Regions from separate parts of the Sedimentibacter sp. genome, predicted to be linked through region 2. Evidence: riboswitches for the same ligand, from Rfam matches in the RefSeq annotation. Region 2 holds a riboswitch; each other region holds the start of a gene.
The links. Region 2 has a riboswitch for cyclic di-GMP ahead of AAGU76_RS06650 (transglutaminase-like domain-containing protein). Riboswitches for the same ligand answer to the same signal wherever they lie in the genome.
Positions count from the first base shown of each region.

Region 1: another riboswitch for cyclic di-GMP. It lies ahead of AAGU76_RS08275 (pilus assembly protein TadG-related protein); the one in region 2 lies ahead of AAGU76_RS06650 (transglutaminase-like domain-containing protein).
Region 3: another riboswitch for cyclic di-GMP. It lies ahead of AAGU76_RS17405 (Ig-like domain-containing protein); the one in region 2 lies ahead of AAGU76_RS06650 (transglutaminase-like domain-containing protein).
Region 4: another riboswitch for cyclic di-GMP. It lies ahead of AAGU76_RS14555 (hypothetical protein); the one in region 2 lies ahead of AAGU76_RS06650 (transglutaminase-like domain-containing protein).

Region 1 covers NZ_JBCFAS010000002.1:381,587-384,711, forward strand. Annotated here, with positions in the region: gene AAGU76_RS08265 (Chromate resistance protein ChrB) at 1-523, opposite strand, end outside; gene AAGU76_RS08270 (CC/Se motif family (seleno)protein) at 527-844, opposite strand; gene AAGU76_RS08275 (pilus assembly protein TadG-related protein) at 956-1,870, opposite strand; cyclic di-GMP riboswitch class I at 1,986-2,069, opposite strand; gene AAGU76_RS08280 (GGDEF domain-containing protein) at 2,136-3,125, opposite strand, start outside.
Region 2 covers NZ_JBCFAS010000002.1:3,832-6,956, reverse strand. Annotated here, with positions in the region: gene AAGU76_RS06665 (biotin/lipoyl-containing protein) at 1-145, shown strand, start outside; gene AAGU76_RS06660 (DNA-processing protein DprA) at 294-1,190, shown strand; tRNA gene AAGU76_RS06655 (tRNA-Leu) at 1,227-1,309, shown strand; cyclic di-GMP riboswitch class I at 1,403-1,489, shown strand; gene AAGU76_RS06650 (transglutaminase-like domain-containing protein) at 1,562-2,440, shown strand; gene AAGU76_RS06645 (PilT/PilU family type 4a pilus ATPase) at 2,474-3,125, opposite strand, start outside.
Region 3 covers NZ_JBCFAS010000005.1:188,785-191,909, reverse strand. Annotated here, with positions in the region: gene AAGU76_RS17405 (Ig-like domain-containing protein) at 1-1,759, opposite strand, end outside; cyclic di-GMP riboswitch class I at 1,866-1,950, opposite strand; gene AAGU76_RS17400 (LCP family protein) at 2,235-3,125, shown strand, end outside.
Region 4 covers NZ_JBCFAS010000003.1:577,570-580,694, forward strand. Annotated here, with positions in the region: gene AAGU76_RS14540 (hypothetical protein) at 1-216, shown strand, start outside; gene AAGU76_RS14545 (helix-turn-helix transcriptional regulator) at 206-403, shown strand; gene AAGU76_RS14550 (YdeI/OmpD-associated family protein) at 596-1,156, opposite strand; cyclic di-GMP riboswitch class I at 1,456-1,537, shown strand; gene AAGU76_RS14555 (hypothetical protein) at 1,652-2,563, shown strand; gene AAGU76_RS14560 (TAXI family TRAP transporter solute-binding subunit) at 3,037-3,125, shown strand, end outside.

The sequences.
Region 1 (3,125 bases), 380 kb from region 2:
TTTCTTCCGTTCCGTAAACACTCATGCTGAATTCCTCCAGCAGTCTTCGGCACTCCATCAGCTTATCCTGGGATTTTTTTCCAAGCGATGCGCCAAAAAAATCCCTGACGGCTATTTTTTCAAGCCACGCTTCAAGCTTTATGAACTCATCCTCATTTTCTTCAAGCTCGGCGAAGGTAAAGTTCTTCTTCTGAGTTTCTTTATTTATTTCATCAAAAAAATCATCGCACTTTTCCAAAAGCTCCCTGTACTCCTCATTGCGGGCGCAGTTGAACGTTTCCTTTATTTCTTCGGTGCTTAGATGCTCCATGAATTCAGCCTTTATGATGTAGGCGGTTCCGTTGTTTTCTTCTATTTCCTTAGAAATTTCTCTGAATACATCAAGGCTTCCTTCATTCTGAGGTAGAACCCACATAGACTGCCCTATACTGACTGAGCCGTACTTTTTTAACTTTCTCCAGACGCTGACTCTTGCCCTTGAAGGTTCCTTAGGCAGAGTAAAATTAAGCATGAGCCATTCCATCAGCTAGTCCTCCGACTTAAATCCCGAAAGGGAAAGGTTCTTTATTCCGAGAAAGGAATCAAGGTCTATAACTACATCACTGTCTGTCGGAAGGGATACCTGTCTTGACAAAAATACATTTATTCCTTCGATTTCAGCCTTTATGTAATTTTCCTCTACCTTGGGCTTTTTTGCCAATACTTCCGGCACCTGAACAAACGCGCACTCGCAGTTGGTCCTGTACTCGGGATACTCTATGACTAAATTGATTTTTCCTTTTTTGTGCAGGTAGCTTGCAGCTGACTTTGTAATTTTAACTGCTTCAGAAACTTCTCTTGCCATTTAACGCTCCTATCGCCTTATGTTTTATTACATCTATTTTATCATAAGTGCAATAAAATATCAAATCCTGCCATCGGTTTGTCATCGGGGACGGTTCTTTCTGTACAGCCGCTATTCCACCAGGCTTGCATAGGTCTTGATGTTGCTTATTCCTGAAGGTGTAAGATCCTCATACACTTCGTCAATTATCAGAGAAGCTGTACCGTTATTGTAATATTTGACCGTACACTTCAGCAGCACCAGATAACAGGAATCTATTATGCTTTCCTGTCCCACGTTTCCGCCGGGCCATCTGAAGCTGCCGCTTTTACCGTTTTTTTCTGTAACAGGTATGTTATTTCCATTAAACATCTCATCATTTGAAAGGCTTAACAGGTATACCTGAGCTCCGTCTTTGCATATATCTTCGACCTCGCCTTTTATGTTTGACATCTTTCCGTTTCCATGAACGGCACCAACCAGCGGATCGAATTCATAAACCGCTGTCCTTGTATTGAGGCGCTCCTTGTTTCCCTTGCCTTCATTGTCCCAGATTACAACTTCGCCGCCTTTTGTGTACCTGTCAAAGTTCATGAAAGGCAGCACACCGCCGTCAAACCCCATTTTTTGTGCTACAGCCCTGGCTGATACTGTGGTATCAGCAAATCCGAGGATTTTTGCAAAGGAGTATGACAGCTTCCTTGTACATACAACTTCAATAGTTTTCTTGACTGTATCAGCCTTCACGTATACAGTACCCATGTTAAAATTTGCCTCTGACAGCATCTTGGAATCTTCAAGCTTGTCATCATTTTCCTTGGCATACCTCACTGCAGTTTCTTCCGCAGCTGACTTTCCTGATGAAATTTTCATGGCACCTGCCAATGCAGCAGCATCTGCATCATTTTGCAGCTTTGACTTTGTTGCAGCAACCAATCCCACATCAACAGCCAATGCAGCCACTCCAATCAAGACAGTCATCAACAAAGCCGCCAGCACAAGAACCTGTCCGCTTTCACCAGTAATGAATCTTTTTAATTTTTTCATTTAAAGCCCCCCAGCTTTAAAATTTGTATTTTGCAAAGAGTTAAATTATAGTCTCCTTTCTTGTTTTTTTATTCTATGGCCACAGAAAACAAAAAGGCTGCAAAATAATAACTTATTTTGCAGCCGAACCGTCATAGCTGTCGCCTTAGACTTCTAAGCTTTGCGCCGCTAATTTTCATTAGCTTTGCCCTATTGTATGTATGGTAAAATTTACTATTTAATTATAGCACAGTTGAAGGAAGATGGAAACTCTTTTTTCTCACCTTTAGCACCTCTTTGCTCTCTTAAAACAATTCTTACCGTCCCTTTTCGCCATATACAAAGCCTTATCGGCATGATCAATAAGCGTTCTGATTTCAAGTGACTCTTCCAATAGTTCATCTGTATAAATCCCTATGGAGACAGTTACAATGTTGTAGTGCTGTCTGTTCTCATGAATGATGTTGAGATTTTCAATTTTTTTGCGTATACTATCGCAAAGCATGTCCCCTTTTTCTATGCTCAGGTTAGGGATAATCGCAACAAACTCCTCTCCTCCATATCTTCCCGGACATCCGCCGGCCAGCTGGACCTCACGTTGAAATGTCGTTCCTACCTGCACAATTACCTCATCACCTTTCAAATGTCCGTAAAAATCATTGTATAACTTGAAATCATCTATATCAATCATGATAACAGTCAGAGAATCCTCTTTACGCCTGAGTTTTTTTACCTGCTGTATAACATAATTTTCATAATAAGCTCTGGTGTACAGCCCGGTTGCATCGTCCTTATACACGATTTTTTTTATCTCTTTTCTGTAATGAAGGTGAAAGCTCAGAAATATTATGAATAAAGTAACTGTCGGAATAACCAGCAGCAAAAACAATACAAAAATCACCTTGTTCTTGTAGTCATAAAATCCGTCTGAATATACATCAACACCCAGCAGGCCCACGTACGTACCTTCCTTAGTATAAATGGGTACCATCCCTGAAATTTGATCGCCCCATTCATCATGGTTGATAAAATAACCGCTTTTCATTTCATCATATAAGACAGCAGTGTCCATGTCTACATGGGTATACCGGTTTTTATCCGAGTAGTACAGAGGATCACTTTCAGCCTCTTTCTGTTCCTTTTCATTTACAATGACATCCAAGAGCCATATCCAGTCCAGGATTGTCCCGGCAGGCATTTCATAGAACTCGCTGTCTGTATTTGTTACACGATATTTGACCTTGTCTGAATCCAACCTTCTTATTACATAGGCATA
Region 2 (3,125 bases):
GAAGGCAGGAGACATACTTCTCATTCTGGAGGCAATGAAAATGGAAAATGAGATAGTTTCTCCAGTTGACGGCGTGGTGAAGAAAATCCACACTTTTGGGTCAGCCACCGTCAGCACCGGGGATGCTCTGGCGACAATAGGCTAAATAATTAAATTTTCTTAACTCTTCTTTATGAAAGAAGAGTTTTTTTTTGTCTAATATTGTGCTAAAATGTAGAAACATATATCTGGACAGTATGCATATGGAGAAGGAACATATCCTTCCGATGAAATTCGAAACAAGGGGATCTAAGATGATAAGCAATGAAGATATTATTAGGCTGCAGCTGGTTAACGGTTTGGGGAGGAAGACTATCAGCAAAATCCTGAAATTCATGGAGGCAAAGAAGGCTAATCTCAAAAACTTTTCTGATGTCGAAAAATTCATAAAAGACATGGGAATCAAGAAAGTCAAAATTGATCTTGAAAAGATTGAAAGCGAAGCTGCGGCTATCCTGGATTGCTGCAGGAAATCAAATATAAAAATCATAAGCATCTATGACGGGGAATATCCCAGGAAGCTTCATCAAATCGAGGATAAGCCTCTTATATTGTATGCAGACGGAAATCTTGATCTTCTTAACAATGAATGCAATATTGCAATAGTAGGCACAAGGACTCCCAGCCAGGAAGGGTATGAAATTAGCTCTATATTTGCGGAAAAACTCACTGAGGGAAGGTGCTGCATTGTCAGCGGATTTGCCTCAGGCTGCGACGAATCGGCTCACAACGGCTGCCTGGCGGCTAAGGGACAGACCATTGCCGTAATACCTTCAGGGCATCTTTATTCGATGAAGAATAACAAGAGTCTGTACAACATGATTATATTAAACGGGGGAGCCATAATATCAGAACTTCCTCCGAACGCAAAATCGGAAAAGAACGCCTTTGTAAACAGAAACCAAATCATTGCTGCTCTTTCGGAAGGAATCATAGTAATAGAAGGCGGGCTTAAAGGCGGAACATCAAACACAGTGAAGTTCGCCAACGCATACAACAAGCCTGTGGCATACACGGCAAATGTCACTTCATGCATTGGACAAACTTCAATTTTCAACAATAACATTGAAGTCATCGACAGCTTCGACAAGCTTAAAAATTTTAAAAATAAATCTTGTAAAATTATGCTTGACAAAGCATGTTCTCAGTAGTATAATAAATTTTGTTGTTGAGTAAACAACCGACGCGCGGATGTGGCGGAATTGGCAGACGCACTAGACTTAGGATCTAGCGCAATAGCGTGGGGGTTCGAGTCCCTTCATCCGCACCAAATTAGAGGCGAAAGCCGGAAAAATCTCGTCTACGGACGAGGTTTTTTTTATTATTTTGTTGACAAAGACTGGCAGCAGTGATATTATTAGGTTAATTAAATAGGCAAAATTTTCTAAAGAAAATGGCGCAAAGCTATAGGGTCTAACCCATGAAAATGGTATGACAGCCAGTTGCTGTACTTATGTACATTACAATGAACTTCGGCTTCGCTATTTGCGAAGCTTTTTTTATTCGGCAGGAGGACAAGCATATGAAACTACTGAAGAAAACAATGTTTATAATGTTAATAACGATGATATTTGCTTCCTCGTCGTTCTGTTTCGGAGCAGACGGCATATTCAAAAGCGCCAAATCGGAAATTGACGCATCAAATGTATCGGAAGGGTATGTCAGAGTAAAATACTTAAACCCGACGACAAAAAAACTTAAGGTAATAATTGAAAAGGGAATGGGCAAGTACACCTACGACTTAAATGGGACAGGTTCCTACGATACGTATCCGCTTCAGATGGGGGACGGAAAGTACAAGATAAGGGTGTTTGAAAATATAAGCGGCAGCAAGTATGCAGTTAAACAGACCGTAACGGTTGATGTTAATCTGAAGAACAAGAATTCACCTTTTTTGGTATCCAGCCAGCTTGTGAATTTCACCAGGGAGTCGGCTGTTGCCAAGAAGGCCGAGGAGCTTACAAAAGACTGCACCACAGATTTTGATAAGCTTGATGTTATTTATGATTACATAATAACCAATATAAAGTATGACAGCGAGAAGGCTCTGACGGTAAAAAGCGGCTATTTGCCAAAAGTGGATGATATATTGAGCTCAAACAAGGGTATATGTTTTGACTACGCCTCATTGATGGCATCCATGCTTCGCTCCCAGGGGATACCTGCAAAACTTGTGACAGGATATTCGTCAAACTTAAGCGCGTACCATGCGTGGAATGAAGTGTATACGGATGAGACCGGGTGGATAGTGCTTAATGAAATGTATTTTGACGGAAACCAGTGGAAGCTAATGGACAGCACGGTGGCTTCAACCGCGAAGCAATCCAACAGCCAGAGACTTATGGAATACACAAATAAGCTTATAGACGGCAAGTATTACACAAAACAATATGAATATTAAAAAAAGAGCCTGGCAGATTACTCTGCCGGGCTCTTACTTGTTTAACAGCTTTTGCATCAAGTCGGGATCCATTGAGTGGATCACTGCGTTCTCTTTGGTTATCAATCCGTTTCTGTAAAGTTCCATTATGCTTGTATCCATTGATTTCATTCCGGCGCCTTCTGATGAATATATGACGCTGTTGAGCTGGTGCACCTTTGATTCCCGTATAAGATTGGAAACCGCATTGGTGGCGAGCATAACCTCAAAGGCTGCAGCCCTTCCGCACGCAGGGGAAGGTATGAGATGCTGAGAAATAACAGCCTGAAGCTGCATGGAAAGCTGGATTCTTACCTGCTGCTGTTGATTTGACGGAAAGACGTCTATGATTCTGTCTATGGTGTTTGCTGCTCCTGTGGTATGAAGGGTGGAAAGCACCAGGTGTCCGGTCTCTGCAGCGGTCAATGCTATTTCAATGGTTTCAAGGTCACGCATTTCACCTATGAGCATTACGTCGGGAGCCTGTCTTAGAGACGAGCGCAGGGATGAAATGTAACTTTTTGAATCCGTCGATATTTCCCGCTGGCTAACAATTGATCTTTTGTGCTTGTGGATGTATTCTATGGGGTCTTCAAATGTCATTATATGGCAGTTGCGCTCTGTGTTGATCTTGTCTATTATGCACGCAAGAGTTGTTGATTTGCCG
Region 3 (3,125 bases), on a different contig from region 2:
TTGCATTTTTTGCCGTCATTATTCTCATGCCGGTGGGAGAAGTTATCTTAACATTTTTGATCGTGAAGTTTTCAATGATGTTGTTATCAGTATTTCTAAGTACAAAACATGGGTTGCCAGTGTTGTTTAAATAAAATTCACAGTTTAAAATATTTATGTTTGATAAGTCAGTTGCGTCACCGGATAACTGAAATGCTACACCGGAATCATTCAGAGTTTCAAAGTAAGAATTTTGAATCGTAACATTGTCAACAGGCAAAGCTCCCAAGGATGCAATGCCATGCTGAACCAATATGATTCCCTTGCGGCTCTTTGAAGTGATATTTGAAAAAACAGCATTCTTGCCTGAGAACTGAATGGCCGCGCTGTCTCCCTGATTTCCGGCCATGTTGGGCTTTGTTATATCAGCAGTTAAACCGTCCAGGGTCAAACCATCTATACTTGAAGCAAATGCAAGCAGGAATTTTCCTGTCACCTGCACGTTGGAAACGGAAACGTTCTTTATGCTGATTTCAGTGTCACCGGGATTTGCCAAATCCTGTATTCCAACACAAACCATTGTGTCATCTTTATCTGCATAGCCGGTCACTCCGTTTATGACCAGGTCCGATGCCTGTGTTTTAATTAGTCTCTTTCCGAAATTTATCCCGCTTATGTTGTTTATTTTAAACGGTTCCTTTAATCTCACAGGGCACAAAACATAAACGCCGCTGACATCTTCGAAGATAATATTGCCGCTTGAATCAATGTTGTGCATTTCAATACACTTGACATCATTGATGTATCCATTTATTCCTGTACTGGACTTATAGTATAAACCCGTCAGGTTTCCTGCATCCTCACCGATTACACCGTTTCCCTTCTTATAGAGATTCCGGAAGGTAAGCCTTTCGGCGTTCAATGCTGAATACAGCACGTTTATGCCTGTGCTTCCTTTTGTGGAATCCATATCGCGCACATTCTGAATAACAATGTCGGAAATTTTAACGGTACCTACATCCTGAGTGTAGGATATGCCTGTGGTCATGTACTTATTGTTAAAATCTATAGTCAAATTCCTGCATTCAACATTGATCTTGAAATTAAAAAGGTACTTTGGAGTGTCAAAATCGCATTTGATTACTGCTCCGTCTTCACCTATGAGCAGCTTAGCTTTTCCGCTGTCTATCAGTATGTTGCCGGCCTTGATGTATGTGATTCCCTGAGGGATTATGATTGCGTCATAACCTGATTTGAGTGCATTGGTCAATGCTAAAGTGTCGTCCGTCATTCCATCGCTTTTTGCTCCAAATTCCGAAATGTAAGCTGAATTTGCCGGCATTGGTGCGGATGGGGAAGTTTCTGTCGGCGGAGTCGGTGCAGTTTCTGAATCTGCTGATGTCTCAGGTGCCTGTGATGACGCTGCTTCTGGACTTACGGTAACTGTGCAGGGAGAAGATTTTAAACCGTTTGAGGCTATGGCAGTTATCTGTACAGTACCTTCTGCAACAGGGTACACTGTTCCGTCTGATACTGTTGCTACACCTGAATCGCTTGATTCCCATGTTACAGTCTGGTCTGTGGCTTTAGCAGGGCTTACAGAAGCTGTCAAAATGCCGGCTTGTCCATTTACTGTAAGTGTCATTGCTGTTTTGTCCAAGGTGATTGACTTAACTGCAAAATACTTGGATGCGGGTGCTGCAAAAGTTTGAAATTGGAAGCTTAGTGTTGCTATTGCAATCAGTAAAACAATGGCTGTCAATTTGTTTGTTTTTTTCATTTTTACCTCCTGTTTCTCGGTATAATGCAATTATTATTTCGTTACAAATAAAAAACACTGTTTGGAAGCCAAACAGTGCACAATACTTACATATGTATTTGCTCAATCTGGCAACCCGGCTGCCTTGGCATTCAACCTTAAGGCCCGTGGCTTTGCGTCCCTAACTTTCATTAGGTTTGCCCTTTTTCAGTTGCTCCGTCATTTCACAAAATTATGCAAATTATTACATTATGCCCAAAAAATATTTACTTATACTTATTATACTTAATAAATATTTTATTGTCAATAAACTTTTGAGACATATTGATTGAAAATGATGCATAGATATGTTTAGGCATCCAATAAATAACCCGGCAACCGATTTATAGTATTATATTTTAGTATATATGTTTACTGCTTTATTTAGCTGGGTATATTTATACAAAAGATTGTTTGCCAATCATGTCTGAAAAAAGGTGAGACAGGTGATCATTATATGAAGTTAAATGAAAAAAAGAAAAATACAGGTTATTTTGCAGGGATAATACTGTTTTCAATAAACATTGTAACTTCAGTCATTTTAATGATATCTTTCATATCAATAGATATTTTGCCATGCAAATATCTTGTGCCTGTAATAATGATTTTACTGTTGCTGACAGGGCTTGTTTTTTTTACCCAAGTGTCGGGGAAAGGTACAAATGTTGGAAAACTCATCTCAATATTTATGATTCTTGCATTTATATTTATTACTGCATCATTATTTAAAATTCACAATATGTTTCTTGCAATCTCCGGTCCGGGAGCAAAAATTGATCTGGTGTCGGTGGTTGTCCTTGTAGAAGATCCGGCCGAAGTTATTGAGGATACATCCACATATGAATTTGGGATTCAGAAATATATAGACAGAAACAATACGGATAAAACATTGAAGCTCATAAGTGACAAGATTGGCTGTGAGTTGAAAACAGTGACATTTATTGATTTTAACTCACAAATAGAAGCCTTGTACAAAAAAGAAGCAAAAGCAATACTCCTGAATGAAGCCTTTAGGGATATAATAAATGAGCTGATGCCGGATTTCAATTATAGGACAAAGGTCCTCGGTTACCAGGAAATTGAAACGAAAATTGAGATTAAGCCAAGCGATAAAACTGATAATGCCGCCCGTTCAATCATAAATGTTGATTCCTTTATAGCATATATCAGCGGTATCGACACATATGGAACTGTATCGCGAACCGGCAGAAGTGACCTGAATATTATAGCGGCAGTCAATACTGCTGCAAAGAAGATACTGCTCATTAACACACCAAGGGATTATTACGTCAGCGTTCCTGTGGACGGGGGACAGATGGATAAGCTGACGCATGCTGGTATTTACGGT
Region 4 (3,125 bases), on a different contig from region 2:
AGAAAGATGGATGAAATGGAATTGTCTATAAGCTTTAAGGCGATTAAATGGGCATGGTTTTACACTGTCATGTTTTTATTTGTATGGACATTATATGATTATTTTATAAAAGGTGTTTTTAATTCTCCTGCATCCTTTTTGCTAACTACTCAAAACGTCATCTACCTGGGAATAAACCAATTCCTTAATTGGAAACTGAGTAAAGATGAGAAATAAAATTAAGGAACTTCGTAAACAAATCGGACTTCGGCAGGAGGATTTAGCAAGAGAGCTGGGTGTTACACGTCAAACAATCAATGCCATTGAAAACAATAAGTACAATCCAACGCTTGAGCTTGCAATGAAACTGGCCAAACTTTTAAAAACACCTGTTGAAGTAATCTTTGAACTTGATGATTGTTAAAAAACGGAAGCAGTACTTCCGTCATTCCTTTAAGTCTGTGTGAGTAACTCCATACAGGTTCAAGTTCTGCCATCCGTACCAATAACAAAAACAAAAACAGCGATTCTCAGAAGAGGGACGCTGTTTTTTTAAATACGGGTAATGTAATAAGAATAAGTGAGCCGTGTGCGATAAACTGAAGATTAAAACCTATTACATGGGTTTTAGATTTTTATTGAGGCGCTCAATCATCCATGACAAACGGCTATTCCGTCCGGCATCTGTTTTTGCATCAAAATATGCCCGTGTATAAGTCTTTTTTACAGATGGGGACATGGCCTGAAAATTCGTATAGGCCGGTTCATGTTCTTTCAGCAAATCAGATAAAGCTGCTATCTGTTCAACGGAAGTCACTGGGGACTTAGGAGCATTCCACTGACCATTTTTCTTGGCCTCCTCTATTTTCTCTCTGCCATAATCGGTCATTACCCCTTTTTCCTCAAGTTTCATAGCTAGCTCCTTATTTTTATTCGACCATTTACTATTTACCGTACGGCACGCAAAATATTTCTTATATTTTGTGCTGTCAATGCTTTGCACTTGTCCATCGATCCAGCCGTAGCAAAGGGCTTCTTCCAATGCCTCAGCAGCAGTAAGCGTGGCTGGCCCGCCATTTTTGCCGAAAAGCAGCCATACACCTTCACTACTTGTTCCGTTTTTGTGTAACCATTCACGAAACGTTGCCCTGTTGGAAAAAACTAAAATCTCACTCATATTTTCACCCCGTTAAGTCAGCTTACTCGTCTAAAACAAACTGTTTTGATTTTATTATACCATCAAATTCTCACGTACAGAAGAAGGAAATTTATCATGCCTGAATACTCCGATTAATAAAAAATTACACTGTGCGGATGGTTGGTTCCAACCAATCTGGAATGATGTTTCAATGGTTCCGGTTAGGATTGTAAAGGCAAAATTTATATATTTCGACAAATAATTTAATTAATATTTTTATCTGTCAGCATGTTGTTGACAAATGTCAATGCTTAAAATATAATTAATTATCTGCAGCATAATGAAAAAGGCAAACTTAGCGAAAGTTGAGGACGCAAAGCCACGGGTCTTAAGGTTATCCAAGACAGCCGGGTTACCAAACTGTGCAAATACATACTATAAGAGTATTGGCTTTGTTTGGGTTACCATTCAGGGCTTTTTTATTTCAAATGACTATGCTCTCTGAGGATTAAACAATTTTGGAGGTGAAGCTCGATGAAAGAAGGGAAATCGGTTTACTACATCGAAATACATTATAACTATACTAGGTACAACATTTATAATGTAATGGTAAAGAATTATGAAGAATTTTGGGAATGGTTGATTTCCGGTGACAGCAATGAATTTACCGTTACCAGCTTTACACAGCGTGAAATCAAGTATGCCAGGGATAAGATAACCAATTTCTATGAAAAACAAACTGGTGTGGAAACTGCAAGAAGCAGGGAAATAGAAAAAATAAAGAAAGATTTGATTTTGCCGTCTTATCAGAATTCCAGGACCTATGAAACCCAAAGGGTTGTACGGGTGAGCAGTGAGATTCCTGAAACGGTTCAGACGTACAAGGAATATGACGAAATTTTGCCTGAAAACAACCTGGGAACTGAGCATATAAAGAAATATGCCTCAAGGCTGGAGAAGGAAAATATGATCTTGAAATCAAAAATATCCGAGTTGGAAAGTAAGATATCGTTGAAAGAAATTCATGATGAAGTTAATAATGAAATTTATCAAGAACTTCAGCAAAAGGTTGAACTTGAAAAATCAAGAAACGATAAGCAAAGTACAGAATTGGAACTTTACAGGCAGAAGATACTCAATATGGAAAATATGATTGCCGAGAAAAACCTGGAGGCTGAAGCCCTGCGAAAAATAAAACTACAGGCAGAGCAGGAGCTGATCGTTGAAAAGTCAAAATGTACAAGCTGCAAATTTAAAGGCCTTGGAGATGACTTGGAGACAATTTACGGCAAAATGGATTACTTCTCTGAAGAAGCCACAAGACATTCTGAAATTATCAATGAGCTTCATCAAAGGTTAACCGCGGAACAGCATCGAGCCAACAAGTCCAAGAAAGATCTGGAGAAGTTTGCAATGGCTGTTGCAGGATTGAAGGAAAAGTTGTAAATACCAGAGAATTATATTATTCAGCGACTCTTGTCAAAGAGCCGCTGTTTTATTATGCAGCCAACAGGGATTTCAGACATTAACAATGAGCTTGAAATCAGTGATGACGAATTTTAAGCTAGACACAAGAAAGGTAAACGGAGACGATTGTATTGAAGCAAAATGCACCTTCTTAACAATTTGGTTGCAATTTGACGCTGTGCACACAGACTTGATGGAAAATATTGTATTCAAGAATATGCAAAAAAGAATATAGTCACGATTGACTCGCTAAAACGCGTGAATTCAATTAAAGATAGAGCATGTGCGAAATTTGGTGAAGTTTATCTAAAATTACATGCAAAAATAACAAGCAAAAACGTTTACGTGCAAAAATAGAAACGATTGCATGAAATGATGAATTGACAAACATTCATATGTGTATTACAATAATGCAATCATTTAGAATTTTTTATAAACGGAGGAGAATAATTATGATTCGCAAAAAAATGGTTTTACTACTAACAATGGCACTGCTTGCAACTTCATCAGTCACAGCTTGCAGCAACGGCACTCCTGCCAA